DNA from 3 places in the Brevibacillus sp. TJ4 genome. Region 3 is predicted to be linked to each of the others. Evidence: riboswitches for the same ligand, from Rfam matches in the RefSeq annotation. Region 3 holds a riboswitch; each other region holds the start of a gene.
What was found. Region 3 has a riboswitch for thiamine pyrophosphate ahead of thiS (sulfur carrier protein ThiS). Riboswitches for the same ligand answer to the same signal wherever they lie in the genome.

Region 1 (10,074 bases), 940 kb from region 3:
CGATTTTTCTCAACAGCCATTTGCTCAGCGAAATGGAGACGGTCTGCGACTATGTGGGGATCATTCACCGCTCAGAGCTGGTTGTACAGGGGGAGTGGCGCAAGCTGAGCACGGTCAAGCCGCAAGTGGAGCTGACGCTGCAATCGTCGGCAGGGCTTGTTCCGGAATGGCCGGAATTCGTCACCGAGGTGCAACTGTTGCGCGAGCAGGACGGACAAGGGGTATGGCTGGTCACGCTTGACCGCGACGGACGTGTGCCCGCTTTGCTGGAGGCGCTCATTGCCAGAGGTGTCGCTGTACATGAGGCAGTGCGCAAGCAGCCGTCGCTGGAAGAAGTCTTTTTGCACTGGATCAAGCAGAAGGAGGGGGAATGACATGTGGCCAATTATGAAAATCACCTTTCGCGAGATGGTATCGAAGCGGATTTTTACGATTACCATCCTGATGTCGCTCGCCTTCCTGCTGTTTTTTGGACTGGCGACCTGGTTTATGGCACGGGAAGTGGCGGCTAACTCGACTGGCAATATCGTCGACTTTCAGTTGACGAAGGCGTTGTTCTCGACCCAACTGCTCGGCATGGGCTTGTACTTCGGGTCCTTTATTACCGCACTGTTGGCTATTTTGAGCAGCGTCGGCAGCATTTCCTCGGAAGTGGACAGTCACCAGATCGACACCTGGCTGGCCCGGGCGATGCCGCGCCGGACGTACTTGCTGGGCAAATTTTTCGGTCTCGCCGGCTTGCTTGCCATCTATGCCATCCTGATGTTTACAGGCTTGATCGCGATCAACCAGTGGATGAGCGGAGGGGTGATGGCTGTCCAACTGACGACGGGGCAAGTGCTGAGCGGAATGGGCTATTTCGCTTTGCTGCCGATCATTCTCGTATGTGTGTCGCTGCTTATGAGCAGTTTCACATCGACGGTAACAGGTGGGATCGTCCTGATCATTTTGTATGGAATCGGATTTATCGGCGGCTTTGTAGAGCAGTTGGGTACGCTGATCGAACAGCAGGCGATGATCAATATCGGCATTATATCCAGCCTGATCTTCCCTACAGACTCGCTGTTTCGCCAGGTGACCGTCTCGCTGTTTGAATCCGTAGACAACCCGCTGTCCTTTGCCACCCAAGGGATATTCGGCACCACGTCGCCACCGAGCCAGGCGATGATCTACTACACGATCTTGTACGGAGCGGCAGCACTGCTTCTGGCGATGCGGATTTTTCAAAAACGCGATGTATAAACGATAAACAAACAGAGAACGGCGATCATTCCTGCCGCTCTCTGTTTTTTGTTTTGCATCTGTGCCGATCAGCCAATACGTATGGCGCCGTCTTCATTCAGTAGTACAGACTTTCGCTCAACAAGCATTTTACGCATGTGCGGGACAAGGGCGATTCATCGAATTGGTGGTCGCATGCTTGCTGCAGCGCAGCCAGACGTCTTTTGTATTCGTCCATCGCCGCTTGCAGACGCTCGATTTCTTTTTGGATGAACATCGCTTCTTCCACGAACGATCCTCCTTATGGCTGTGGCAGCTTCGCGCTTTGCTGGCGGTATTCCCGCGCCTTTTCCTGCATGCCGATTTGCAGAGCGGACTCGGGAGATACTTGTTTTTCCTGGGCGTACTGGCGAATGTCCTGGGTAATACGCATGCTGCAGAACTTGGGACCGCACATCGAGCAGAACGGGGCGGACTTGGCTCCTTCGGCAGGCAAGGTTTCGTCGTGATACTCGCGTGCCCGCTCGGGATCGAGTGACAGGTTGAACTGATCCGTCCAGCGAAATTCAAAGCGTGCCTTGGACAAGGCGTCATCGCGTTCCTTGGCGCGCGGGTGCCCTTTGGCCAGATCGGCAGCATGCGCAGCGATCTTGTAGGCAATCAAGCCGTTGCGCACATCTTCTTTGTCGGGTAGTCCGAGATGTTCTTTTGGCGTGACGTAGCAGAGCATCGCGCTTCCCATCCAGCCGATCATCGCCGCCCCGATGGCCGAGGTGATGTGGTCGTAGCCTGGAGCAATGTCCGTGGTCAAAGGGCCGAGCGTATAGAAAGGCGCTTCGTGGCAAATCGTGAGCTGCTTTTCCATGTTCTCCTGAATCAGGTGCATCGGGACGTGGCCCGGTCCTTCGATCATTACTTGTACGTCGTGTTTCCAGGCGATTTTGGTCAGTTCGCCCAATGTCTCGAGCTCGGCAAACTGCGCTTCGTCGTTGGCGTCGGCAATCGAGCCCGGACGCAGACCATCGCCTAAGGAGACGGAAATATCGTATGCCTTCAAAATTTCGCAAATCTCTTCGAAGTGCGTGTACAGGAAGTTTTCTTCGTGATGCGCCAGGCACCAGGCTGCCATGATCGAGCCTCCGCGGGAGACGATGCCGGTCACTCGCTCCGCAGTGAGCGGAATGTACCGCAAGAGCACGCCAGCGTGAATCGTAAAGTAGTCGACGCCTTGTTCCGCCTGTTCGATCAGCGTATCGCGATAGATTTCCCAGGTGAGTTCGGCGGCGTTTCCTTTTACCTTTTCCAACGCCTGATAAATCGGAACAGTTCCGATCGGTACGGGACTGTTGCGGATGATCCATTCCCGTGTCGTATGGATGTGCTTGCCTGTGGACAGATCCATGATCGTGTCGGCGCCCCAACGTGCGGCCCACATCATTTTTTCCACTTCCTCGCCGATGGAGGAGGTGACAGCGGAGGTGCCGATATTGGCGTTGATCTTGACGTGGAATTTTCTGCCGATGATCATCGGTTCGCTTTCCGGATGGTTGATATTGGCCGGGATGATGGCGCGGCCTTTGGCGATTTCGTCGCGGACGAGCTCAGGGGACACGCCTTCGCGGACCGCGACGAATTCCATTTCCGGGGTAATGATTCCGTTTCTCGCGTAGTGAAGCTGGGTTACGGCTTTCCCCGTTTTTGCCCGTAGCGGCTTGTGCCCGGGGCGGGAGAAGACAGGCACTTCCTTTTGTGCCTCGCCGTCCTTCAACCCGTCATCGGCGGGCTGGATTTGCCGTCCTTCGTATGCTTCGGTATCGTTGCGCTCCGCGATCCATTTCGCCCGCAGCGGCGGCAAGCCCTTGCGAATGTCAGCGCTGTAGCCAGGGTCCGTGTATGCGCCGCTTGTGTCGTAGACGCGCAGCGGCGGATTGGCGTGGGTGCCGTTTGTGCCGGTGGAAGGCGACAGGGAGATTTCCCGCATCGGTACGCGCAGATCGGCTCGGCTTCCGCTCACGTACACCTTTTGGCTGCCGGGAAAAGGCTCGACGCCTGGCAGGTGGAAGGGGGATTGGGTGGATTGTGGCATGAAAAAAACCTCCTTTTTGGGTCGCACGGAAAGCAAACCTTTTCGGGGAGGCGAAAGAATCTTTCGCGGCACGAAAAAACGTCGCACAAGGGCATGCGACGCCAGACGCGAGAGAAGAAAAGATACGGGTACCCGAAAAACAGATACAGGTATCCTTTCATGTCATCTATGGCGATTCCTCCGCTGGCATTACCCAGTTCAGGTTCAACGGTCGACGGCAGAATAGCCGTCCTCTCAGCCTGGTTCCCCAAGCTCCCGCGCGTATATCGGTGTTGGTGTTGCTAGATACAGCTTATCTGTTCTGTTTACAGATTGCAAGGGAAAAATAAGAATGTTGCGACGAGACTGCCTATTCTTGCTTTCGCTCCCTTTCCCTCAAAAGCTCAATGAGCTGGTCGAGCTTCTCGTTTCGCTGCCGATCGTGAAGTGTCTTTTCTTTCATAAAACGAAGGACCATGATGATCAGATACAGTACAAAAGCGTAGAAGGCCAGAGCAATCAAGATCGGGATAAACGTAGCGATAGAACTCATGTCCGCCAATACCTGCCTTTCCTTTACGAAATAAAGATACCTATATCATCAGTTTACCGAAAGCCGCTTTCATTTTCATTTTTTCCCGGTACATTTCCTGATCCGCCCCTCTGATCACTTCGTCGCTAGACATCCCGGATTCGCAGGGGAAAAGTCCGTAGCTGGCCGAGAGTGCATACGGTCTTGCACCTGTCTGGTTCATTTCGGCAAAAGACTGGCGAATACGCTCCCAGATCAATTCCACTTCAGAGCGCGGTTTTTCGAAAAACAGGATGATAAATTCGTCTCCGCCGTAGCGGAACAGCAGATCGTCGGGGGACAGGTGTCGGGCAATCACCTGGCAAACAGTCGTAATCAGCTCGTCACCAGCCAGATGGCCGTGCGTGTCGTTTACTTCTTTCAGGTTGTTGATGTCGATGAAACAGACGATACATGCCATCCCGTCCGCATAGGTCTGTGCCAGCACTTTATCCAATACGGCCAAACCGCTGCGCCGATTCATCAGTCCGGTCAGCGCGTCAATGGAAGCGTGCTGGACGAGCTCTTCCTCGAATGTTTTCAAATGTGTGATGTCGGTAATACCCGACAAGATACATGTCTCGTTGTGGAATTCGATCAGCTCGTAGTTGACCATCATCCAGCGCCTGCTGCCCGAGGGCCCTTCCTGCTTGATGATGAAATTTTTGATGCTGCCGGATTGTTGCAGTTGTGTGACCAGCTTGGCCCGCTCCTCCCAATCGTGAAAAACGAAACGCACATCCGTGGCGATTGCTTGCTCGCGGATCGCGGGGTACTGCTGGAGCGCGGTGTTGTTCACCAGAATGATCTTGCCGTCTTGCAGGCGGGACAGAAGGAGGGGAAACGGATTGATTTCAAACAGCTTGCGAACGCTCTCCTCCGATTCCTTTTGCTGCTGGTGGTGCTGATAGCTTTTGCGCTGCCCATTGTACAGGATGACCATGATGAGAAAGGAAAGAAACACAGCCAGGGTGGTGTGAATCTGCTTGGAGACGAGCAAGCCCGGATCGTCGATGAACATTCCAAGACCAAGTAGAAAGAGGGAATGAACCAGCAACAGGATGATGAAAAAGTGCCTGGGACGAATCGGCAAAATCATGGGGACGGCAAACAGGACGATCAAATACGCTTCAATCGTACCGACCAGGCGATGGCTGTTGAGCGAGGCAAGCGCACTGGAGGCGACGTAGAGCGTCACATACGTGTTGGCCAGGCAAGTCGGCCAGTAGGAGGCGTAGAAGCGTTCGTTGTGCCTCATCCCGTAATACACGCACAGGTACAGAACAGAGGCGACGAAGCCCGTCAGATGGATCAGCAAAAGCGTCGTATGAAACGAGGTAGCGAACAAGTCCCAATACAGAAAAAAGTCGACATAGAGGTAGAAGAGATACAGTACCAGCATCCCAAAAGATGCAATTTTCAAACGACTTAGCAAAAGCTGATGATGAGAGCGAAGGAATTCCTCACTGTATATACTCATTCGTGTACGGTTCAACTCCCGGTATGATTCCGAAGTAGACCCTCGAGGCGTGCCAGGCTTAGCTTACGCCTCGAAGGGAAAAAAGTGAACATATCGACTCTACTTGATGATGCAGCTGGCCTCCACCCGGTAAATCCGCTGTCCGCGCGCCGAAAAACGCTCTTCGTACTCGGTCATTACGTTGCCGGCAGCCAGCTTGGAGTTGTGCAGATCAAAAGTGATGTTGCGCATCTGAAACCGTTCGGCGGAAAACTGGTTGAGCGAGTACTCAAACAGCTTTTCGTTGTCTGTCTTCATATGAATCTCTCCGTCAGGCTTGAGCACGTGCCGATACGTGGCAAGAAAGCTGGGAGAGGTGAGACGGCGCTTGGCGTGGCGTGTCTTTGGCCACGGATCGCTGAAGTTGAGATAGATCAGGGAGATTTCATCGTCGGCAAACAGCTCCCTCAGCTCGGCAGCATTGAACTGGACAAAGGCCAGGTTGGGGATCTCCCGGTACTCGGTGCGCTGCAGGGCCCGCAAGATTACCTCTGCTTTCAATTCGACGGCGATGAAGTTGAGATCCGGATTGCGTTGCGCGAGAGTGGTGATAAATTGCCCCTTGCCGCAGCCGATCTCCACGTGAATAGGCCGATCGTTGCCGAAGCGTTCATGCCACCGTCCCTTGTACTGTCCAGGGTTGTCCACAAACGTGGGGTATTCGCGCACGGCCTTCTCTGCCCCGGGAATATTACGTAGTCGCATAAGTGCCTCCTTAAAAAATAACTCCTATTTACTTTACGATGAGACTGTCCCGGTTGCAAGTAAAGTCAACGGATACATGCGGGCATCCCTGTGGCCGACATTCAGGCGAAGCCTGGCATTTCCTGCATGGGAAACTAGGAAAAAAGTCATGTGTGACAAGCGATAGAGAAAATAGAGTGCGGAAGAAATTGGACAGATTTCGAGGTAGATTCTGGCACGCGAATAAACTGAAAATTTGGTTGTATGCCCATGAGAACGGGAATCAGAGCGTCAACCGGAAATGATGTCCAAAAGTGGGTGCGCCAATCTGGAAACTTTTTGGAATGTAACCGAAAAAATCAGAGTGGTAAAGTAGGGTGAAAGAGAGAGAACAACCAAACTTTTCAAGGGGAGGACAACCAAATGAAACTGCGCAAAACATTACTGGGATTGATGATGGGGATTTCGCTCGGGGTGACGGCTGTAGTCGCACCACTGCCAGGAGCACCTGTAGAGGTAGCTCATGCCGCATGGAGCCAGTCCAAGGCAGATAAAGTAATCTCTACCGGGAAAAAGTACATGGGTCGACCATATAAATTCGGTGCTAGCAAAAATACGACAGCCGTTTTTGACTGCTCTTCTTTTGTACAGCGTGTCTATAAAGAGGCGCTTGGCAAGTCGCTGCCACGCGATTCCCGTTCGCAATCGAAGGTCGGGACGAAGGTTTCGAAAAGCAACCTGAAAAAAGGAGATTTGGTTTTCTTTAAAGCGAGCAAGAATACCAAGTCTACGCGAATTACACACGTTGCGATCTACGCCGGCAACAACCAGCTTCTGCATACATATGGAAGCCCTGGTGTCACATTTACCAAGTTTAAAGGAACGAACTGGGAAAAACGCTTCGTAACCGCAAAACGCGTCATGTAATCGAAGGAAAATCACTTGTTTTTGCTTGTCACTATATATGACGATGTATCGATCAAATAGTTTCGCTCTCAGGAAAAAACAAGTCCTGTCAAAAAGAAGCAAAACAAGAAAGGCTATCCCGTCTGCTGTTGCAGGGGATAGCCATTTTTTTGTCCCGTCTGGGTAGCGGGCGATTAGATTTTGAGCACGCCGCCCATGCTGGCATTGGTTACGAGCTTGGAGTAGCGGGCGAGGTAGCCTGTTTTTACTTTTGGCTCAAAGCCTTTCCAGCCTTCTTTGCGGCGAGCCAGCTCTTCCGGATCGACGTGAAGCTGGATGGTGCGCTCCACAAGATCGATGGAGATGATGTCGCCATCCTGGACGAACGCGATCGTGCCGCCTTCCGCAGCTTCTGGAGAGACGTGTCCGATGCTGATCCCGCGGGATGCGCCGGAGAAACGTCCGTCCGTAACGAGGGCTACTTCCTTGCCCAGTCCCATACCGACGATTTGCGACGTAGGCGCGAGCATTTCCGGCATGCCCGGACCGCCTTTTGGCCCTTCGTAGCGGATTACGACGACGTGGCCTGACTTGATCTTTCCTGCCGCGATGCCCGCCAGTGCCTCCTCTTGGGAGTCAAAGCAGATCGCAGGTCCTTCATGGCGTTTGATCGACGGATCGACGCCGCCCGTTTTGATGATCGAGCCTTGCTCGGCCAGGTTTCCGAAGAGAACCGACAAGCCGCCGGATTCGCTGTACGGGTTTTCCAGACGGCGAATGACTTGCTCATTGGTGATTTCTGCGTTGGCGATGTTTTCACCCAATGTTTTGCCAGTGACCGTGATGCGGTCGGGGTGAATCGCGCCTTCTTTTCTGGAAATCTCCCGCAGGATGGCAGAGACGCCGCCTGCTGCGTGGCAGTCTTCGATATGGTAGTCGGAAGCGGGAGCCAGCTTGCAAATGTGTGGAACGCGCTTCGCTACTTCGTTGATGCGTTCGATCGGATACTCGACGCCTGCTTCCTGGGCGATCGCCAGCGTGTGCAGTACCGTGTTGGTGGAGCCGCCCATCGCCATGTCGAGGGCAAAAGCGTCATCGATCGCTTCCTTCGTCACGATATCGCGCGGTTTGATGTCTTGTGCGATCAGGTGTTTCAACTTCTCGGCTGTCGCTTTGACCAGCTCTTTGCGCTCCGGCGAGACGGCGAGTACGGTACCGTTGCCTGGCAGGGCCAATCCGAGCGCTTCCAAGAGACAGTTCATCGAGTTGGCGGTAAACATGCCGGAACAGGAGCCGCATGTCGGACAGCCGTAACGCTCCAGCTCGTCCAGTTGATTGTCGTCGATCAAGCCGGCCTGATGCGCGCCGACGCCTTCGAATACGGAAGAGAGCGAGATCGAGCGTCCATCGCTGGTTTTCCCGGCTTTCATCGGTCCACCTGTAACAAACACGGTTGGAATGTTGACGCGCAGCGCACCCATGATCATTCCGGGCGTGATCTTGTCACAGTTGGGGATACAGATCATCCCGTCGAACCAGTGAGCGGCGACCACGGTTTCCAGGCTGTCAGCGATGACTTCACGGCTTGGCAGGGAGTAGCGCATGCCGATATGTCCCATGGCAATTCCGTCGTCCACACCGATTGTATTGAATTCAAACGGAACCATGCCGGCTGCACGTACCGCTTCTTTCACGATTTTCCCGAACTCCTGCAAATGCACGTGACCGGGGATAATGTCGATATACGAGTTGCAGATCGCAATAAATGGTTTGTCGAAATCTTCATCCTTGACCCCTGCCGCACGCAGCAAGCTGCGATGGGGAGCGCGGTCAAAGCCTTTTGTGATCATGTCACTACGGAGTTTAGCCACTTGAAAAATCTCCCTTCCTACTTCATAATAGCAGTCTTCTATTTTGCATTATCTTATCACTATTCGTACAGTAGAAACAACCGTAAAAGTCTGAACATTCGTTCGGTATCCTGCTTGTTCCAGCACTTCACAGCAGATTGCAGCGTGGAAATCGAGGGTGAATTCCTCTACAATGAATAAAAATGGCATGAGTTGGAGTGGAGTGAACATGGTAGAAGAGATTCAAGAATTATGGGAAGGCGGAAGCGAGGAGGAGCGCGAGATTTTGCAGCTTGCCGTCCAGGCGATCCGCCAGAAGCGTGAGCGGAACAGCGCCTTTATCTCAGGCTTCCTCGGCTTGCAAGGCGAATTTCTCGACGAGAGTACATACTGCTTTGAGATTCCGCTTACGCCCTTTATGCTCAATGCCAGAGGCGTGGTTCACGGAGGCATCGTGGCTACGTTGATCGACTCCACGATGGGCTCGTTGATCAACCGTTCTTTGTCCTCCAATCAGTACGCTGTGACGACCGAGCTCAAGGTCAACTACCTGCGGCCGGGAAAAGGCGAGCGTATTCGCGCCGAGGCGCGGTTCCTCCATCGCGGTCAGACGCTGGCAGTGCTCGAATGTAGCGTCTACAACGAGCGAAACAAGCGCTTGGCGCACGGAACCGGCTCATTCATGGTGCTGACGAGACAGCCATAAAAAAACCTCTATCCGCAAGCAGGCTTGCGTTGGATAGAGGTTTTCCATCTTCCCGGTCGGGAGGATGGGCTAGCGGATGACCATCAGTCCGCTGTATTGGGAAATATACGACAGCATCTTGTCAGACAGAGGGACGATGAACTCCATGTTCTCCCTCTCTACGATACCGGAGCGGGAGACGATGCGTACCCATTTTGCGACCAGCTTGTACGAGTCGGCGGAAAAGAAGGGACGTGCCTCCTGTCCGCGATGGAGATAGGCGACGGGGAAAGACTCCCGCGTGGCCGGGACGACGCTGATTATATCGTGCAAAAACAGATGGTAGGTCATATGCGGTTTAAAAAACACCAGCTCCTTGCTGGTGACGGAGCAGCCCAGGTCCTTGTTCATCTGTGTCAGCTTGAGTTCACCTTCAAGCTGCTTGAGACGGATGAAATCATTGTTCAAACATTTCCCCTCCAATCAGCGGTAGTAGGGTGTCTCTCTATCATAGTTACGTTTCCCACATACGCGCAAGCCAAATCGACACAGGAGAGTGTAATCGATATGGAA
Region 2 (10,074 bases), 1.6 Mb from region 3:
ATTCTGTTCCTGTTTCAGCTGGCGTTTTGTGCCGTCTCTCTGGCCATTGCCTTCGGCGGTTTTGCCGAACGCGCCAAATTATCCGTATATTTTATCTTTAGCGTACTGTTTACTGTACTTATTTATCCCGTTGTTGGCCACTGGGTATGGGGTGGCGGCTGGTTGGGAGAACTGGGCAAGCAGGACTTCGCCGGTTCCACGGTCGTCCATCTGCAAGGCGCAGTCGTCGCGCTCGTCGCTACGATCATGCTGAAGCCGCGGATCGGCAAATACAACCGCGACGGCAGCTCCAACCTGATCCCGGGACACAACCAGGTGTATTCCGTACTTGGCGTACTGTTCCTCTGGATCGGCTGGTTTGGTTTCAACGCAGGTTCTACTTTGGGAACTGCTGACGGATTTTTCGGCTATGTGGCGATGACCACGAATCTCGCTACCGCAGCAGGCGCAGTTGCTGCCCTGGCTATTTCCTGGATCGTCATGGGCAAAGCGGACATCCCGAGCATGCTCAATGGCGTACTCGCCGCACTGGTGGCAATTACCGCATCTTGCGCCTTCGTCGATCCGTGGGCAGCAGTCGTCATCGGTGCTGTTTCCGGTATTCTTACATTCTATACAGCAATCTGGTTTGACCGCAAAGGCATCGACGATCCGATCTTCGCCTTCTCCGTACACGGTGTGGCAGGGATTTGGGGGACATTGGCAAACGGATTGTTTGCTACCCCTGAGCTGGCCGAACAAGTCGGCGTAGGCGGCCCTGGCCTGTTCTACGGCGGCGGTTTTGCACAGCTTGGCGTTCAGGCGCTCGGCATTGTCGCTACGATGGTGTACGTCGGTATCGTCTCCTTTATTATCCTGTATGTACTGAAAGCTGTCATGGGTCTTCGAGTAACAGAGGAGGAAGAGGTGGTCGGCCTTGACATCAGCGAACACGGAGTCTACGGATACCCTGAAATCATGCAGTCCAACAGCAATCAAAAGAGCACAGGTGTCTCCTCTCACACTCTCTCCTGAGCAATTGCACCAAATCAAGCATGCCTCCAGTTTCCAGGAACTCGCTGCCCTGCGGCGACAGCTCCTGGACCTGGGGCACATCCAATCGCTCAAACGATCCGGAGAGCTGGCACCACTAGTGATCGTCGTCAATTTGATTCAAGACAACCTGATTCGGCAGGGTGTACACCTTTCCGTAAAAGAATTGGAGAAAAAAGGATTGGGAGGACCTCCCTCTCCTTTTGCTTTTCTCCAGTTTGGCAGCGGCGGGCGTTGTGAGCAGGCGTTTGTCAGCGACCAGGACAACGGATTGATCTACGAGCTGCCTCCCCACCTGAGCGAAGAAGAACAACAGCAGGTACACGATTACTACAACGTGCTGGCAGCGATGATCGTCCAGGGCCTGGAGGAAATCGGCTATCCCCCCTGCCACGGCAACGTCACCTGCGTGTCCAGGCGCTGGCGAGGCACTGTCGATCAGTGGGTGATGAAGCTGGAGGGCTGGGTCGCCAATCCGACCTGGGAACATGCCCGATACTTGCTGTTGGCTAGCGATGTTCGCGTGCTATACGGGGAGAATAGTTTGCTCATCCCGGTACAGGAGCGGTTTCGCCAGCTTCTGGCCAACAATCCTCTGCTCCTCGACCGGCTCGTCAGCAATACGCTGCACTACCGCGTCCCGCTCGGCCTGTTCGGCAGAGTCATCCCCGAGGTGCAGGGACGGTTCCGCGGGGCGATCAACCTGAAGTACGGCGTGTACCTGCCGATCGTCAATTGTGTCCGGCATTTTGCGCTGGCGCATGGAATCTTTGTCAGCTCTACGCTGGAGCGAATTAGCCTGCTTCGCGAACGCGGTATCTGGAGCACGAGCCTGTGCGACGAAGTAGACAACCTGTTTCGCCAATTGCTCGGGCTTCGCCTGGTTACGCCTCTGCACTGGGAGGACAGCCACTACGCCAGCTACAGCTACATCAAGCTGAAGGAATTGTCACCAGACACGACAACGATGGCACGAAGCGCGATGAAGCTGGCCATACGCCTGCAGCGCATGACAGCAAAGCTGCCGTCTGTCTTTAAGGGTTAGGGGGATTACTCATGGCAAAATGGGAGCTTTTCGGCCGCTTGTGGAACCTCAACAGGGAATCGGCAAGCAGAGCGAGCGAATGGGGAGCAGGCCCCATGGAAGCAGACAAACAGCATCTCGCGTACCTCCGCTCTTTGCACAAAGAAAGGCGCGAGGCAGACGCCGGCATCGACCTGCCGCTTCACGATCTCGAAGTGGTCGTCGTCGACCTGGAAACGACCGGGTTTTACCCCAATCACGGAGACGCGATCATCTCTATCGGGGCCGTGGCGATGCGTGGTGAAAAGCTGCTGCTGGGCGATTCCTTTTATACGCTCGTGAATCCGAACCGAACGATTCCCCCGCATATTACAAAGCTGACCGGGATCTCCAACGAGATGGCGGCAGACGCACCGGACCTCGTCACGTCCCTCTCTCGCTTTTTCCAGTATGTCGGGAATCGACCGCTCGTCGCCCACCATTCCCGGCATGAGCGCGAGTTTTTCCGCTCTGCTTTTTGGAAAATGGGGCGCCGGCCGTTCACCCATCGGACGCTGGATACGATGCTGTTGATCCGCTTGTTGAGCAGCCCGATCGGAAATGGTTCATTGGACGCCTTGTGCGCCATGCACGACATTCCGATCTCCCGTCGTCACCACGCCTATTGCGATGCTGTAGCAGCCGGAACATTGTGGGGGAAGTACCTGGTCAAGGCACAGGAGGCCGGGTATACCAACCTGCGGGAAGTATACGAACAACTGCGGTAGAGCAGGGAACAGGAAAAAGGCTGTAGTGCAGTCACACGGACTGCATTACAGCCTTTTTTTGCGGAGAATACGATTCTCCTAGTCTTCGGACACGTACACACTGTCTCCATGCGACACGGTTCCGGTAGCGACCACGGATGCGTAGACGCCGAACTGATTGCCGTTGCGCTGGTAGCACGCCTTCAGCACAGCCGGGTTTTGCTTTAGCGTGTCAGGGTCGACATTGACGTACATGCAGCGGTCACACGTCCTGTTGACCTGCAGCACTACGTCGCCGATCGTGAGCTGCTTGCCGATCCAGCGCTCCTCTGCAAAAGGCTCGTCTTCCTCCAGCACAATCAGCAGATTGCCGCGAAAACGGCGCGGATCGAGCGGATCGACTCCTGCAATGCGAGAGATTTCGCGTAAAGAGGCGTCCGTCACCACCAAGATGTGGTCTTCCCAGTTCTTCCCGCCTTCTTGCGGCGTGCTTTTCAGCGGAGTGACCGGCCTGCCAGCCGTCTCGCCGACATGTGCGAACAGCGACTCTCCCCAGTTGTGCAGGCTGCCGTCCGGCGCTTGTACGCGAACTGCCGGGTACTGGTCTTGTCCGTCTCCCTGCTCCAGCGTCGCATGATAGCCCAGCAGCGCAGGCACGACGTCGGCACTCAGGTACTTTCCATTGCGCGAATCGTCCAGAAAATAGTGGCTGCGATCGCCGTACAGTCCGAATTGGTCGACCTGGCACTCTGGCAGTTGCTCTCCGCGCATCGCCTTCACCGGGTGACGAAAAATGCCCTGGATGCTCCCCACTTTTTTCACGATATCCCCTCCCCCTTGCTATCCGGTAATAAACGAGTTGCGCACACGGCTCCAAAACGTCAGTTTCTTGTAGCGGGCGAACCGGATTTTTTCGCTGCCTACCCGGCATGTAATCGAGCAGACATCGTTCCAGACCCCTTGTTCGCGGTCGAGTCCGACCATGATTTGCGGGTTCATCACGATCAGCTCCACCTCGTGGTGCTTGGGCAGTACAAGCGAGCTGTTGATCGTCCGGTATGCCTGGTTGTTGATCGAGGCGATCTCAGAAAGCTGGATTGCTTCGATGGACGGATGCACGATCGCGCCATTGACCGCCTTGTTGTACGCGGTACTCCCCGAAGGCGAAGAGACGATCAGACCGTCTCCGCGAAACGTCTCCAGTTCAGTCCCGTTTATGTATACGCACGCCACCAGGGTAGACAGTGAATTGTTGCGCAACACGAGCTCGTTTAGCGCCCACTTGTCGTGCGTCTCCCCGTTTCGCGTCGTGATTTTGCAGGCCACGGTCGGATATTCAGCGATGTACGGCTGCTGTTCTTCCAACAAGATATGGACAAAACGGTCGAGCTCCTCCGGACGCCAGTCCGCGTAAAAACCGAGGTGACCGGTGTGAATCCCGACATACGCTGGCTTGAACCCGTATTGATGGACGGCTTCCAACAGAGTCCCATCACCACCGATGGAAATGACCATGTCAGGCTCGTCATTGGGCCCTTCCACGAAGCTGCACGTATTACTGGCTGCTCCCACCTTTTCCTTCAGAGCCTGTTCCACTTCCCGTGTATAGTCGTCGTTTCGCAATACAGTCGCGATCTTCATGCTGATCTACCCTCACTTTACTCTGTCCAAGCCATATATACGAGCGAAGCACGCGTTTTGGTACAATCGCCTACCCCCATCATACGTGAAAATGGGGAATCTCTCCATAGAAAAAGCGAGCCAAGCATCGGCTCGCCCGCTTACGCAAAACGCCTGTCCAGTTCCTGTACGACCTGTCTGGCTTGCTGAATCCACCTTTCTTCAATTTCAGCATCTTTGTCCACCGGCTCTTGGAACTGGTTCATCGCTGCCGAGATGACAGGCTCGATGTAGCCGATATGGTTCTCGATGCCGGTCCGGTATACGTGCTTGATCACAAAAGGCACGCCCATCTCCAGCCAGGCGTCCAGGCTGTCCAGCTCCCCCTGCAATACTTTGACCGGGATGCGCAGGTAGACCATGCCCTGGTCATCCAATTGCCGGTCGAAGTAACCGGCCTCGTAATCCCAGTTGGACAGGACAAAATCGGGGGCAAGCGCCTCCTGAAAGAACCCGAATGTCCCGCGCGTCCCCGGTAAGTTGCTGTCGTGTATTTCTTTCAAGACGATCCCTGCCTTTCCACATCCTATTGCTAGTGTGCGACAAAGCAGTCCGTTATACTCTTTCGTTTTTGCACAACAAAAAAAGCCTCGCTGCCCGCTTGAACTGTCGGGGTGAGGCTTTTCCTTTGCCGTGCGTCTAATCAGCACAGCGTGATCGTCAAAAGTGTGAACAAAGCGAGCGGAATGACTTTGCGTCTGCGTCTGCGGCGCTTTTTCTTCGGTACGACAAAAGGCTGCACAGGCGGCGGTGGTGGCGGGAATGGCGGAGGCGGCAATGGAGCACCGTGGTACATGTACGGAGAGACAGGCGGATAAGGCGCGTATGGTGCAAAATCCTGATAGGGACTTACCCGACTCGGCGGTTCGTTTCCGGCAAACGGACTGACCATGCCGGGCGGCTCATTTCCGCCAAATGGGCTCACCTGGGCAGGCGATTCCTTGCCGCCAAACGGACTGACCTGGCTCGGCTGCTCTTTTCCGGCAAACGGGCTGACCTGAGCAGGCGATTCCTTGCCGCCAAACGGACTGACCTGACCTTTCGAGTTCTTGCCACCGTACGGATAGGTGGGGCTCGTTTGGTAGCCGTACGGATTCATCTGGTAAAAGCCGTATGGATTCTCCGAACCAAAGCTGTAGCCGGGATAGGAAGGAAAGCCGCCTCCGTGTCCTGGGAAGTACCCGCCACCGAACGGCGGATAGCCGGGATACGACTCATAACCCGGATAGGAAGGAAAGCCGGAAAACGGACTGCCGTAGGGTGAATAGCCGGGACCTGCGCCCCAACCGCCAAAAGGAACGCGCGCGGATACCTCCTGCGTCGTATAGGTCTCCTCTTCTCCGACTTCCTCTTCGATTTCCAGGTACACATTTTGGTCGTCGTAATCGACGATGACTCCTTCAAACACCTGACCGTCAATAGCTTCAATCCGCACTTTCTGGTCGGCGTGTTCCCTGCAAATATTATGGACGGTCTGGCGCATATCCTTTATCAAGCTGACCGTCTGGACATCAGCCCGGTACAGATTTTTATCAGATTCCATGGACACTTCCTCCCCTTCTGGTGTTTCTGTATTACCATATACAGGTGCCTATGGGGAGGTGTCTAGTTTTGAAAGGATGCGCGCCCATTTTGTCGCCAAGGGCTACTCCATAAAGCGGTCTAACGCAAACGGCTGAAGCGCTTCGTCCGTCCCTTTTTCCAGCAGATCAGCCATTCTGACAGCCGTCACCGGGGAGAGCAGGATGCCATTGCGAAAATGGCCGCCCGCGATGAACAGACCCTCCCAGCCGGGGACTTTGCCGAGCAGCGGCTTTCCGTCCGGCGTAGCTGGTCGCAAGCCTGCCCACGCTTCCAGGAATGCGGCACTCTCCAGCGCGGGCACGTACGGCATGACTCCTTGCATGACGCGGGACAGCCCCGACAAGGTCACAACCTGCTGAAAGCCGCAGTCGTCCTCTGTCGCCCCGATGACGATTTTGCCGTCCTTTTTCGGCGTAATGTAGCCGCCGCTGCCAAAAATCACTTTGCGCAGCGCGATGCCCGCCGAGGACACTGCCGCGATCTGCCCGCGCACCGGGCGCACCGGGACAGCTACGTCCAGCAACTCCAGCATGATACCCGCCCAAGCGCCGGAGCAGACGACTGTCTGGTCAGCGAGCAGCGTTCCTGCCGACGTGTGCGCGCCGATGACCCGTCCCGCGCTTACCGCCAGCTTGCTGACGACACAGCCGTCGAGCAGTTGTACCCCTTGCAGGCGACATGCAGTGACCAGGGCTTGCAGCAACAGACGGTTGTTGATATGCCCTTCCTCGGGGGAATAGATTGCCGCAGATACGCTTTCCGTCAACAGCGGTTCAAGCTCGAGCGCTTCCTGGCCGTCCAGCCAGAAGACCGGGTAGCCTGCTTCCTGTTGCCGCCGAAATTTTGCAGCCAGCGCCTCCTCTTCACCTGCCATCGCTACGGTCAGGATGCCGTCTCGCGTGAGCTGCACATCCCGTCCTGTGGACTCTTCCAATGCTTGTACCCACTCCGGGTAAAGACGCAGCGACTCCATCCCGAGCGACAGCATCGGACCAGGCTCGGAAAACTCCTTCAACGGCGCAAGCATCCCTGCCGCCGCAGACGAAGCCTGTCCACCCCACTGCCCCTGCTCCACCAGCGTGACCGCCATCCCCCTCCGCGACAATTCATACGCCAGGCTCAGACCGATAATTCCTCCGCCGATCACCAGACAGTTTCCCATCTCTTCCCTCTCCTTTTTGTTCGACAAGTTGCCGGAAATCATGCAAAAAGCCCGCCTCTCCGACAGGAAAAGGCGGGCTTCATACGCATCGCTTTGACCAACATACGCATTTTTGCTCGCAACCCTATCCCTTCGCCGGCATGATCCGGATCAGGTGCAATGGGTCGACGGCCGTCGCTTCCGTCCTCTCAGCCCCGCTTGTGGGACTCCCCAAGTTGCTTTCACACGATACTGATTGTTTTGACAAACCTAGTATATGACTTGTGCCAAAGGTCTGGCAAGCGCTTTTCCCCGGCCTAGTCCTCGTCCTTGACGTCGTAGCTCTCCGGGATCGGTTCATTTCGCGTGATTTCTTCCCATTCCCGCAGCTTTTGCAGTTCGTCCAGATGAAGCCGGAACTGCTCCTTGTTGATCAGGTATTCATTGCCGTCATGGACCGCGCGGATGCGCCCTTCCCTGATTTTTTCCAGGATGAACGATTCCGGCAAGGCCAGGTACTCAGCCGTCTCGCCAACAGTCAGATACGTCTTGTTTTCCACGAAGCCTCACTTCCAGTTCTGCTTTTTGTTGCTCAAAGCCCGGTTTGCCAAGCAGGGCCAGCATATTTGATTTATACGCCTCCACGCCGGGCTGGTCAAATGGGTTTACGCCCAATACGTAGCCGCTTATCGCGCATGCCTTCTGAAAGAAGTAGAACAGGCTGCCGAGGTGATAGGCGTTGATTTCGGGAAGCTCCACCACGAGGTTGGGGACGCCCCCGTCGACATGCGCCAGGAGTGTGCCTTCGCACGCTTTTTTATTGATAAAGTCCATTCCTTTGCCTGACAAAAAGTGCAAGTCATCCGAGTCTCCCGAATCTTCCCTCACCCACACGTCAAGCGCCGGCTTTTGTACGGCCATCACTGTCTCAAACATCATCCGCGGGCCCTCCTGGATGTACTGGCCCATTGAATGCAGGTCGGTCGTAAATTCGGCTGTCGCCGGAAAAATGCCCTTGCCGCCCTTGCCTTCCGATTCGCCAAACAACTGCTTCCACCATTCGGCAAAGGAACGGAATTGCGGTTCGTAGCTGACCAGCAGCTCGACCGATTTTCCTTGCCGATACAAGAGATTTCGGATCGCGGCATACTGGTAGCAGGCGTTGTCCTGCAGCCTCGGGTTCAGGTACGCAGCCCGCGCATCTGCCGCCCCTTGCATCATCGCCGTGATGTCGGCGCCGCTTACGGCGATCGGCAGAAGCCCGACCGCTGTCAGCACCGAGTACCGACCGCCGATCGTGTCCGGGATGACAAAACTTTCATAGCCTTGCTCCTGCGCCAGTTTGCGCAATGTACCTCTGGAGCGGTCGGTAGTGGCGTAGATGCGTTTTCGTGCAGCATCCGGACCGAGCTTTGCCTCCAGCCAGTCGCGCAGCAGGCGAAACGCTACTGCCGGCTCTGCAGTCGTGCCCGATTTGGAGATGACGTTGATCGAAACGCTTTTTTCGTCCAGTATATCCATCAGATGGGACAAGTAGACCGGGCTTAGGTTATTGCCGACGAAGTAGATTTCCGGAGTCTGCCGCCTGGATTTGGGCAGCAGGTTGTAGAAGCTGTGATTGACGAGATCGAGCGCCGCTTTCGCCCCGAGACAAGAGCCCCCGATGCCAATGACGAGCAGCACGTCGGAATTGGCCTGGATGCGTGCTGCCGCCTGCTGGATTCGCGTAAATTCACCGGGATCGTAGCGGATCGGCCAGTCCAGCCAGCCGAGATAGTCGCTGCCCGGTCCCGTCCGCGCGTGAAGCAGCTCATGCGCATGTCCGACTGCCAGAGCGATCCGGTCCCACTCTCCATCATTGAAAAAAGCAACCGCATTGGAACTGTCAAAACGAACCATAGGCAATTGACCCCTTTTCTGAAGGAAATCAATTCCATTATTCACCGCTAGAGTCCGTCATCCAGGGAACGTATCCGTCACCATCTTCAATAAAAAAAAGAGCGCGATTCCGCCACCTGCTACTCCCCACCAAAACGGTTTGCTGTCCGCTCTTCCCGACTTGTAGATCCCTATCAGCCTCCAGGTGCCAATGGAAACACAAAGGAGACTGATCAGGAGCAAAAGGCTCCCCATGATCATCATCTCCCTCCTTCCTTTCTACAGCTATATGGGGAAGGGAGAGAAAAAATCACTCCTTGGGAGCCTTTTTGCCCAAGCGGTTTACTACCTGTCGCCCGCGCTCCCGGACCTGCTCTTCGCGCACTTGCAGCTGCCGCTTTTTCATCATTCCGTTTTTCGACGTGTCAGGCCTAAGCCCGGGCTTGTCCGGCGTATCTCCATGACCTTGCCTCAACTGTATTTGCCTCCCCCTTTTTTCTCGTAATCGTCGAGGAGCTCCGCAAAGCTCTTGTTGCGCTCCCGCTCTTCCTGCTCGCGCCGCTTCTGCTCCGCTGCTTCCCGGGCCTTCCTCTCGCCTTCCTCCTTCATCTCCCGCTCGAGTTGCTTCAATTTTCCCAACGTGTCCGTATTCAGGATTTCCTTCAGGCTGTTGGCATTTTTTGCGGCTTCGTTCGCCATGCCGCCGGATTGGGTTTGCTGTGGCTGCCGCTTCTTTTGTTTGGCCATTCCAGCATCAGTCCTTTCTGTAGTAAATACTGCCTCGTTCAATTGCTTCGGAACCGGTCATACTAATGCTATAGCAAAGGAGGGGAATACAATGGTGCGCAACAAGGAAAAAGACTTTGGAAAAACAGCAGAGATTCGCGGACCGAAAGCCAAACAAACCGCTGTTCGCTCCGACGGCTCCATCAATAGTGAACCACAAGAAAGACTAAAAGAAAACCGCTAACATCCGCTATGCCGCCAGG
Region 3 (10,074 bases):
TTATAAAGTGCTTATGTGCGAAAGAAAACCCATCATTTTTTCAGTATGCGATATTCTGCATGATCTCTTCGGCCTGGAGCGGTTTGGAGATTAATTCGCGCTCCTTCATCCAGTCGATCATCGTCTGCCACGACTCCAGGGTCTGATGTCCGAACGGTTGGTCCCCGGCGTCCATGAGCGGGATCAAAATATCCAGGCTTTTTTGCTCAATGTCCTCTTCGAGCGGGAACTCTTGCGCCTGTTTGGCGAGAAGCAGGTCGAGCGCTTCCTCTTTATGGGCCTTGACGTACTCTTGCGCCTGGCTGGTCGCGCGCAAAAATGCCGCGATCGCATCTTTTTTGTCCTCTGCGTTGGCGTCGCTGGTGACCAGCACCAGCTCGTAGTAGTCCGGAACGCCTACAGATTCAGGCTGGAAGGCATGGACGGCGACCCCGTGCTTCTCCAGAATCAATTGCTCATGGTTGATGTATCCGCCGACGACCGCATCTACCTGTTTGGCAGTCAGAGCAGGAACGATGTCAAAGCCGATGTCGACAAACGACAGCCCCGAGTCGTCGCCACCTGCTTCTTTGACAGCAGTGCGCACGATCGCTTCGTTGAACGGGATGGAAGGATAGCCGATCACTTTGCCTGCCAGCTTCTCCGGCGAATCAAGACCGCTGTCCTGTCTCGTCATAATCGCGTTGAGCGGGTGCCGTACCAGGGCAGCTACCGCGACGACGGGAATGTCTTCCGCGCGTGCGGAGATGACCTGGGTCTGGTAGCTGATAGCCAGGTCGACTTGCCCTGCAGCTGCGAGCTTCAACGGATCGTTGGTGTCAGAGGGCATCTGGATGTGTACATCCAGGTTTTCGTCCGCAAAATAGCCTTTTTCCTCCGCGACGTAGAGGAAGGAATGGACCGCGTTTGGGTACCAGTCAAGCGCGATCGTCAGCTTGGTCTTCTCGTCTCCGCTTTGCGGAGCTGCCTGCGGTGCTTCCTGGCCCGGGCTTGCACATGCAGTCAAGCCTGTGGCAAGTGCCGCTGCCAGGGTAATGATTTTCCAGCTCTTCTGTTTTGTCTTCAACTCGATGATCTCCTTTTTTGCAACTTTGCAATTTGTTTTTTTGCCCGCCATTCCGGACTGTAGTGCCGCTCAATTCGGCCCACGGTCCAGAATAGCAGCATGCCGAGCAGCGAGAGCAGTAGTACAGAGGCAAACAGCGCATCGGCCTGAAAATTTCCTGATGCCCGTCTGCCAAAATAGCCAAGACCCTCGCTTGCTCCCAGCCACTCGCCGATTGTCGCCCCCGATACACTGTAGGTAGCCGCTACCTTCAATCCGCTGAAAAAATGCGGCAGGCTGCTGGGAAGCTGCAGCTTGGAAAAGATTTGCCAGCGATTGGCCCCCATCGTGCGCATCAGGTTGACCATTTCCGGATCGGTAGCGCGCAGCCCGTCATAGGTGGAGACGACGATCGGGAAAAAGGTAAACAGGATCGTCACTGCGATTTTCCCCGACAGGTCGTAGCCAAACCAGAGAATAAAGACAGGGGACAGCGCAATAATCGGAATCGTCTGGGAAATGACGATATACGGGTAGACGAGTTGCTGGACCGCCCTGTTCATGTGCATGGCAAACGCCAGCAAGACGGCAAATGCGATCGACAGCGCAAGCCCGATCAACACTTCTTTTAGCGTCGCCCAAAGATGAAGTCCGAGCAATGTCTGGCGCAACTCCCATAAAGCGAGCAGTACCGAGCTCGGCGCAGGAAGAATAAAGGCCGGGATGGCAAACAGGCGACACACGGCTTCCCAGCCGATCAGAAACAGGGTAAGCGAGATGGCAAACCAAAGGCTTCGTCGAGTGCTGCTCATCGTACCAGCCGCTCCTCTCGCGACGGCTCCTGCATCGCCTGCCGCAACAGCTCCCAGATCTGTTCCCGCAGCTCCAAAAACGCGGGCTGGTTGCGACTGGACGCAGCGCGCGGCCGAACGATCGATACGGGCAGTTCGACCGGCCTCGTGATCGGTGTTCCGGTCAACAAAATCACCCGGTCCGCCATCAGGATCGCTTCATCAATATCGTGGGTAATCATCAGCATGGTCGTCCTTGTATGCTGCCACATCGCAAGCAGCCACTCCTGCATCTCCATCCGGGTAATTCCGTCCAATGCCCCGAACGGCTCGTCCAGCAGCATCGTGTCTGCTCCGTGCAGGACAGCGCGAAGGAACGAAACGCGCTGGCGCATCCCCCCGGACAACTGCGCAGGGTAGGCGTCCGCCCATTCCGCCAAGCCATAGCGCGGGAGTTCGGTACGCGCCCGCTCCTGTGCTTCCCGGGCAGGTACGCCCTGGATTTCCAGAGGCAGAGCAGCGTTCTCCACGACCGTACGCCATGCCATGAGGGAATCGCGCTGCGGCATGTAGCCGATCCGGCCCAACCGCTGCTGTGTGCTGCTGCCGTCCAGGCGAATCTCGCCGGAGCCGGGCTGCAACAGACCGGCCAGCAGCTGGAACAGCGTGCTCTTGCCGATGCCGCTGGGCCCGACCAGACTGACGAACTCTCCCGCCCCGACTAGCAAGTCGAAGTCAGCCAGAATCGGCTTTCTGCCATAGGAAAAATGGACGCGGGAGAACGCGATTTTTTCTAGCACGGCCAAAGTTCCCTCCGGTATGCCATATCCCAGAACAAGTATTCCAGGCGGGACGTGACGACGAAATGCTCTTCCAGCCGCGCCAGCTCCTGCTCGCTTTTTCCTTCTGCAAGCTGGTCCATAATCTCGATCAGCCACTTGGCAAGCTCGCCGAATTCATCCGAACTGTACATGCGTACCCATTCTCCGTACAGCTCATGCTCCAGGGCACCTTCCACTTTGGCCAGCCTCTTGCCGATCTCCCAATAGCTCCACGTGCAAGGCAAAAGTGCGCTAACCAGCTCTGCCAGCGATCCTTGCTGGGCAACCTTGAGCATGTAGCTGGTGTAGGCGATGAGGACAAAGGAAGGCTCGGTCGCTTCCAATTCCTCGCGGGAGATGCCAAAGCGCTCCGCGTACTGGCGGTGAAGCGACATCTCCGTGTTCAACGTCGATTCCTGCAGAGCGGCGAACTTGGCGCTCGTCCCGAGGTCGTATGCCTTTACGCTGGCGAGCGCGAACATTTTCGCGTAGTCGATCAGGTAAAGGTAATCCTGCTTCATGTAATAGCGAAACGACTCGACGGGCAGTGTCCCATCCCCAAGCCCGGTCACAAAAGGATGCTGATGGGTGCGCTCCCAGACCGGTCCTACTCGCTCCATCAGTCGCTGATGAAAGGCTGTCATATTGGTTTCCTCCTACACATGTTTTGGCTGGTTGCACCAGGTGGCGATAAACCGGGCCATCGTTTGCGCAAAGCTGACGAGCTGCTGCGGATCTACGGATTCATCGACCGTATGCGCCTGTGACAGCTCCCCCGGTCCATACAGCACTGCGGGAATCCCGGCATGCGCAAACCAGCCTGCGTCTGTCACGGTCGGGGTCATGTCCACGACCGGATTTTGCTGAAATTGCGCCTGATGGGCAACTTGCAGGCAAGCAAGTCCCGGGTGGTCGCGGTCAAGCTCCAGGGAAGGGAAAATCTCTCCTCTTTCCTCGATCATCGAGCGGCCGCCCCAGCGGTAGACGGGCAGGTGATCGCGAAGCCACGGGTCAGCTGCCGCCGCCTTGTTTACATGATCCTCGATCTCTTGGATGATCTCTTCGTGAGACTCATTGGGGTAAAAATGAACGGTAATCCAGAGCGCGCAGCGATCGGCGATAAAGGCGGCATGACGACCTCCCTCGATCACTGCCGGGTTGATCGTGTTGCTGCCGGGCGGAAAGCCTGGGTACGATTTCATCACGGCCCAGTGGCGTTCCAGATCTTGCAAGGCGGCGATGATCTTCATCATTTTTTCGATCGCGGAGGCACCGTGCACCCGTCCTCCGGCATGAATGGTGTTCGCCCGCATGCCGTCGTGCAGGGTCGTCGGGCTTTCTATCGTGATCCACCCGGTGATGACGCCGCCCTGTCCCTGCATATGCAGATCACTGGAATCGACGACAACCGCGTAGTCGGCTGTATAGCCGCGTTCGATCGCGGCCAGTGTGCCGGCTTCTCCTGCTTCTTCGCCGATGACGGACTGGAAGATCAGATCACCCTTCAGCTCTACGCCGTGTTCGCGCAGCATCTGGATCGCGAACAGCGAAGCCGCCAGTCCACCTTTCATATCGGCGACTCCGCGTCCGTACAGACGGCCGTCCGCACCTCGCGTCAGGGCAAAAGGCGGATAGCTCCAGCCCGACGAGTCACCTACCTCTGCTACATCGATATGGCCGTTGACGATCAGACTCTTTGCCTGTTCGGAGGCAGAGCCGCGAAGGCAGCCCACGACGTTGTCATCCCCGGGAAAAACAGGCCATCGGTCTACCTCGAATCCCAATTTGGCAAGCTCATTTGCAAGCAGCGTCTGGGCTTCTCCGCTGTTGCGGGCGGGGGGGCTTACCGTTGGGCAAGCGATCAGCTTTCCGAGCAGCGCGAACAGTTCATCCTCCCGGCGGGCGATGGCGGCGATAGCCTCATTCAGCCGATCCATTTACTCAATCATCCCTTCTGTCGGGCTGCTCGCAGAGGCATAGCGCTTTTTCGGGATGCGTCCAGCCAAATAGCCAAGGCGTCCTGCCTGGACAGCGAGCTTCATCGCTTCTGCCATCTTGACCGGATCGTCGGCGAGCGCTACCGCCGTGTTCAGCAGCACGCCGTCCGCACCCAGCTCCATCGCTTTGGCGCAATCGGCAGGCGAACCGATTCCAGCGTCCACGATAATCGGCACTTTCGCATCTTCGATAATAAAGCGGATGTTGTTTTCGTTGACAATCCCCTGGCCGGAGCCGATCGGCGAAGCGCCTGGCATCACCGCGTGAACACCTACTTCCTGCAGACGCTTGGCCAGAATCGGGTCGTCATTGGTATAGGTCAGAACGATAAAACCCTCTTCCACGAGGATACGCGAGGCTTCCAGCGTGCCGATCGGATCAGGCAGCAAGGTTTTGGGATCGCCGATGACTTCCACCTTGATCATGTCACACAGACCGGATGCCTTCGCCAGTCTGGCAATGCGCACGGCTTCCTCGACGGTGTAAGCGCCGGCGGTGTTAGGCAAGAGCGTGTATTTTTTCAAATCGAGCTTTTCCAAAAAATTTGGCTCGTTTGGGTTGTCCACGTTCAGTCTGCGGATCGCAAACGTCAGAATCTCCGCCTCCGACACATCGACTGCTTCCCCCTGTGTCTTCAGGTCGGCAAATTTTCCGGTGCCCAAGAGCAAACGCGAACGAAACTCATACGGTCCAATTTTCAATGTATCCATGATCTGTCATCCTCCTCCGACAAAGTGAACAATTTCAATGCGGTCACGATCTGCAATCGTCTTGCTCTCGTAGTGAGAACGGTCGAGAATCTCTCCGTTGTGCTCAACCACGACAATTTTCTTGCGCAACTGATACGCCTCCAGCAGTTGGCTGATGGTGACGATCCCGTCTGCAAGCTCTACCTGTTTGCCGTTTAACGTAATCTGCATGTTCCCCCTCCTTTTCGCCACTCGCGATTCCCTCTTCAGCAACGAAAAAAGGCTCCTTCCGCATGCTGGATGATCCAGACAAACAGAAGAAGCCACATCTTCCATCCTGGCGAATGGCAAACAAAAAACCATCCGCCGCCGGATGGTTGGGTTCGATCTTCTCAACGCAAGCGGTACGCCGCCTCTCTTCGAGAAGTACGCGGGCGTCCACGTCATTTGCGCCAAAAATTTCCCTACCTCTTCCTCCGCTGGCATGACCCAGGTCAGGTTCAACGGTCAGTAACACACTTGTTACAATCTCAGCCAACGATGCTTGGCCCCCGTTTGGTAATCGCGGTATCCACTTGTAATGCTGCTTTCGCTCTTACAGTACCACGCTATTTTGCGTTTGTAAAGGTTTCCTTGTGGATGTTCTCCAGTTCGACCAGGCAGCGCTGCGCCCACGCGGACATTTTTTTCAGCTTCTCCATCTCGCGCTCCAGGGCGTTTTTCAGCGATTCCTTGTAGTCAGGGATTGCCCCGTTGTAACGAATGACCGACTGTACGGGGACCATGAACTTTTCCTGGTACGAAAGCGCCGGGCGCTGGTGAAAGAGCGGAACGTCTACTTCGTAGGAAGTATGCAGGTCGCCCTGGGTGGGGAATTTGGTCACAGCCAGCACCTTGACCAAAAGTTTGCTCTCATGGTTCTCCACTACTTCTGCCACGTACTCGCCCGTCTTGTACGGTACGCGGACGATATCTCCCGGATTCCAGATCACGACAGATCATCTCCTTTTTCCTTGCGTTTTTGCGCTATCACGGATGTTCGAGGCCTGCCTGCAAGGCTGCTTCCACGAGTGTTTTGGCGTGTTCGAGCACGTCCTCGGCGGCGACCAGCGGCGCTCCGCCGCCTTGTGCCATCGCCGGATTTCCGCCGCCTTTTCCTTCGATCAGCGGGAGCGTGTCCTTCATAACCTGATTAATGGCAATAGGCACATCTGATCCCCGTGAAAAGACGAGCTGCAGCTTCTCGCCAACCGTCGCCAGCAAGGTGACGACATCCGCGGACTGGCTGTTGACCTCTTGGGCGTATTGCTGCAACTGCTGGATCGACTTGCCGTCGCACACCCTCTGGATCAGCCGGAATTCTCCCAGTGAAGCTGCACGGCTCAGCTCCTGCCGCACTTCCTCCTCCAAAAGCAACCGCTCTTTTTCGATCAGCTCGGATTTGAGCGCGTCGCGTTCAGCCACTAGCCGCGCGATTTGCCCGGTCACGTCCGCTTCTGCTGTTGCCAACAGCCGCGCTGCCTCTTTTAGCGTCGCCTGCTTTTTCGTATAGTCGCGCATGGCGCGCCAGCCGCAGAGAAATTCGACGCGGATATTGCCGCGGTGACGCTCCCAACCGAGAATTTTGACCATCCCGACTTCCCCGGTACGGGCGGGGTGGGTTCCACCGCACGGATTGTAGTCAAACTCCGGTATGATGACAAGCCGGATGTTTTCCGTGACCGTCGGCTGCTTCTTGATCGGGTAGCGGCTCAAGTCTTGCTCGTCCACAAATTGCGCGGTAATCGTGCGGTTTTCCAGGATGACCTGATTCGCCAAGCTCTCTACTTGCTCCGCCAGTTCTGGGGTCAGCTCATCCAGACGCACATCGATCGTTACTCTCTCCGCGCCCAGGTGAAACGCCACCGTTTCCGCCTCTGCCACTTGCAGAAAAGCAGCGGACAGGATGTGCTGCCCGGCGTGCTGCTGCATATGGTCAAAACGGCGCTGCCAGTCGATCTGACCGTCTATCTGTTGCGCCTCTTCCGGTATGGGCGCTGCCAGCCGATGGCGGACTTCGCCATCGCTTTCTTCCACATCCACGACCTCGATGCCAGCGAGGATGCCCCGATCACAGGGCTGACCGCCGCCTGTCGGGTAAAAAGCCGTCTGGTCGAGCACGACGTACGGCGTGCCGTCCGCCTCCACTCCCCGCTTGACGACGGAAGCGGAAAACGTATCGGTGTACGGGTCCTGGTAATACAGCCTGTCTTTCATGCTATCTCCTTGTCCTTTCGGGAATCTGGTCGACAAAAAACTTTTGCATGCACCCAGCCATTTTCTCGCAAAGCGAACGTGCGTATAATAGTGCCCAGGAGGCGGTTCACTTGAATAAAAAAATCTTTACGCAGGAACAGGCAAATCAACTGTTGCCCTATGTCAAGGAAGAGATTTCCTTTTTGCAGGATGCCAAACGCCGCTACTTCGAAGCCTACAGACAGCGTGAACAAGTGAGAAAACGGCAGCCTGTAGACGAGCAGGAACTATTTGACCTGGAATGCCGCCTGGATTTCATGGAGATGGAAGCGCAGATGCGCATTTCCCGACTCACTTCCCAAGGCATCCAGGTGAAAGACATCGATATGGGCTTAGTCGACTTTCCCTCCATCATCGACGGCAAAGAGGTGCTTCTCTGCTGGAAAGCCGGCGAAGAAAGCGTCAGCCATTACCACGGGCTGCACGACGGCTTTTTGGGCCGAAAACCGCTTTGAGCGCATGTACGGGCCGAATCACCCTACCAGAACTGCCATTTTTTCTTCACGCTGCCGCTTCTCCTCGGCAGTCGCGAGATCGTATTTTTTCAGCAAATGAAACAATTCATTGCACTGGGCTTGGGACAAGTCCGTCTGCAGGAAAGCACGCAGCTTCTCTGTCAAGTCAGCCGGCAAGTAAGGGGCTTGTTCCTCCAGCTTTTTTTCAACGTCTGCCACGCTGTGGTCCAGTTTGCATTCTCCCATCGTTCGTTCCTCCTTTTTTCGCAGCACATATGTAAGTCCTCTTTTTTGCCATCATACCACGATTCTTTGCCGAAAAAAAAGCGTACACCCCCTTGGGAATGTACGCGCTTGCCCTCATCTTCTTTTGCGTACCCGGAAGTTGCTTTCGATCAGCAGCCAATTTTGCGGAAATGGCAAACCGAGCTTCCAGTAGCTTACGCCGCGCAACCCAAGTTGTTTAACGAGATTAAACTTTGCTTGAATCGAACGTGCGTCCTCGAACCAGACACGATGTTGCCTGCCCTCGTCGTCCGTGTAGTCAAAAAACGGAGCCTGCGCCTGGGCATCGTATTGAATCGCGGCATTTTCCCGCGCGGCAAGAGCGATCGCCGCTTGTGGACTCAGTGCCCTCGCTGTCGTTCCCGGTTCGTAGGGGAGCGTCCAGTCGTAGCCGTACAAATTTTGTCCCATCAGGATTTTATCCGCCGGCATCTCGGAGATCGCGTACTGCAGAACGCGGCGAACCGGTCCGATCGGCGATACGGGCATGGGCGGACCTCCACTGTACCCCCACTCATAGCTCATGATGACGACGAAGTCAGCGATCTCCCCGATTTGCCCATAGTCATGCGCAGTGTACCACCGGCCCTGCTGCTCGGCACTCGTCTTCGGCGCGAGCGCTACCGACAGCATCAGTCCCGCTCTTTCTGCTCTCGCTTTGGCCCGGCGCAAAAATTCCGCGTACGCATCCCGGTCTTCCGGCGGCAGCGCCTCCATGTCAAAGTGAATGTCGCCAAATCCCAGCTCTTGCGCCGTATTGAAAATATTGTCGAGCAGGGTGTTTTGCAGACTCTCGTCGTTTAGCACAAGACCGCCCAGCTCTGTGCTGAACTGCCCCCCTTCCAGATTGGTGACGACCATCATCAGCAATACCTGGTTGTCACGGGCAATCGCCGGAAAATCATTGAGCGGAGGACGGGCCAGACTGCCATCGCGGAGAATACGAAAACTGAACGGAGCCAGGTACGTCAGATGCGGTGCCGCTCTGCGCACATCTGCTTCCAAGGCAGGCGTTACCTGCCGCTGCGGTTCCGCATAGGCATTGAAATCTGCCGCTGGACGCGGACGTGGCGGAATGTACAGGCGCTGACCGATCGAAAGCGGTTGATACTGGGAAATCCGGTTGACGCGCGCCAGTTCCGCGGCGCTAATCTGATAGCGCTGACCAAGCAAATACAGCGTATCCCCAGGCTGGACCCAGTGATAGCTGCCCGTGATCGGGATGACCAGCGCCTGTCCGACAACGAGCTGATCCGGATTCGGAAGGTCGTTGGACCGGGCGATTTCCTCTGCTGACAAGCCGTACGTCTGGGCGATGGACGTAAGTGACTGCCCTTGTTCCACTACATGAATGTGCATACGCCGCCTCCTTCGCAATTCTTCTCCTTTCTCTTCTATTCATCGCGAAGGAAGTAGGTGTATGTCTATCTCCACGGAATTGATTTCAGCACGTCAAAGACAAACCCGACGGAGTGCAGTGCGTAATGCCGTTCGGCAAGCTGTCCGTCGACAAAAAGAAGAAGGGCGGGTACACTCGTAATCTGCCAATGCGTTGCAATCCCGGGCGAGCCGTTCACATTGATTTGATAAATCTCTGCCTGGGGCAATGCTTCCTGCGCCACGTCGAGCATCCGTGCTGCCAGCTTGCACGTCCCGCACATCGGCGTGTAAACGAACAGAGCGAATGTTCGCTGC

Region 1: linked by a shared signal. The riboswitch ahead of thiC (phosphomethylpyrimidine synthase ThiC) and the one ahead of thiS (sulfur carrier protein ThiS) in region 3 are both predicted to bind thiamine pyrophosphate.
Region 2: linked by a shared signal. The riboswitch ahead of thiO (glycine oxidase ThiO) and the one ahead of thiS (sulfur carrier protein ThiS) in region 3 are both predicted to bind thiamine pyrophosphate.

The regions. Positions count from the first base shown of each region.
Region 1 is NZ_CP185865.1:1,103,851-1,113,924, forward strand. Features, by position in the region: gene ACAF76_RS05105 (ABC transporter ATP-binding protein) at 1-374, shown strand, start outside; gene ACAF76_RS05110 (ABC transporter permease) at 376-1,242, shown strand; gene ACAF76_RS05115 (hypothetical protein) at 1,340-1,510, opposite strand; gene thiC (phosphomethylpyrimidine synthase ThiC) at 1,523-3,307, opposite strand; TPP riboswitch at 3,466-3,576, opposite strand; gene ACAF76_RS05125 (hypothetical protein) at 3,657-3,839, opposite strand; gene ACAF76_RS05130 (diguanylate cyclase domain-containing protein) at 3,880-5,337, opposite strand; gene trmB (tRNA (guanosine(46)-N7)-methyltransferase TrmB) at 5,437-6,081, opposite strand; gene ACAF76_RS05140 (C40 family peptidase) at 6,484-6,987, shown strand; gene ilvD (dihydroxy-acid dehydratase) at 7,161-8,837, opposite strand; gene ACAF76_RS05150 (PaaI family thioesterase) at 9,046-9,522, shown strand; gene ACAF76_RS05155 (hypothetical protein) at 9,592-9,969, opposite strand.
Region 2 is NZ_CP185865.1:3,622,168-3,632,241, forward strand. Features, by position in the region: gene ACAF76_RS17750 (ammonium transporter) at 1-1,014, shown strand, start outside; gene ACAF76_RS17755 (DUF294 nucleotidyltransferase-like domain-containing protein) at 989-2,077, shown strand; gene ACAF76_RS17760 (exonuclease domain-containing protein) at 2,089-2,823, shown strand; gene ACAF76_RS17765 (MOSC domain-containing protein) at 2,902-3,624, opposite strand; gene ACAF76_RS17770 (NAD kinase) at 3,643-4,443, opposite strand; gene ACAF76_RS17775 (YugN family protein) at 4,584-4,985, opposite strand; gene ACAF76_RS17780 (hypothetical protein) at 5,126-6,025, opposite strand; gene thiO (glycine oxidase ThiO) at 6,128-7,228, opposite strand; TPP riboswitch at 7,336-7,451, opposite strand; gene ACAF76_RS17790 (excisionase family DNA-binding protein) at 7,525-7,767, opposite strand; gene ACAF76_RS17795 (glucose-6-phosphate isomerase) at 7,727-9,106, opposite strand; gene ACAF76_RS17800 (hypothetical protein) at 9,164-9,346, opposite strand; gene ACAF76_RS17805 (hypothetical protein) at 9,396-9,560, opposite strand; gene ACAF76_RS17810 (DUF3886 domain-containing protein) at 9,557-9,832, opposite strand; gene sspK (small acid-soluble spore protein K) at 9,924-10,055, shown strand.
Region 3 is NZ_CP185865.1:2,043,257-2,053,330, reverse strand. Features, by position in the region: gene ACAF76_RS10055 (ABC transporter substrate-binding protein) at 41-1,066, opposite strand; gene ACAF76_RS10050 (ABC transporter permease) at 1,063-1,857, opposite strand; gene ACAF76_RS10045 (ABC transporter ATP-binding protein) at 1,854-2,636, opposite strand; gene tenA (thiaminase II) at 2,630-3,301, opposite strand; gene ACAF76_RS10035 (acetylornithine deacetylase) at 3,314-4,594, opposite strand; gene ACAF76_RS10030 (thiazole synthase) at 4,595-5,365, opposite strand; gene thiS (sulfur carrier protein ThiS) at 5,372-5,575, opposite strand; TPP riboswitch at 5,799-5,909, opposite strand; gene ACAF76_RS10020 (kinase-associated lipoprotein B) at 5,953-6,336, opposite strand; gene ACAF76_RS10015 (alanyl-tRNA editing protein) at 6,374-7,600, opposite strand; gene ACAF76_RS10010 (DUF2203 domain-containing protein) at 7,711-8,094, shown strand; gene ACAF76_RS10005 (hypothetical protein) at 8,113-8,340, opposite strand; gene ACAF76_RS10000 (glycosyl hydrolase family 18 protein) at 8,455-9,738, opposite strand; gene ACAF76_RS09995 (thioredoxin family protein) at 9,804-10,074, opposite strand, start outside.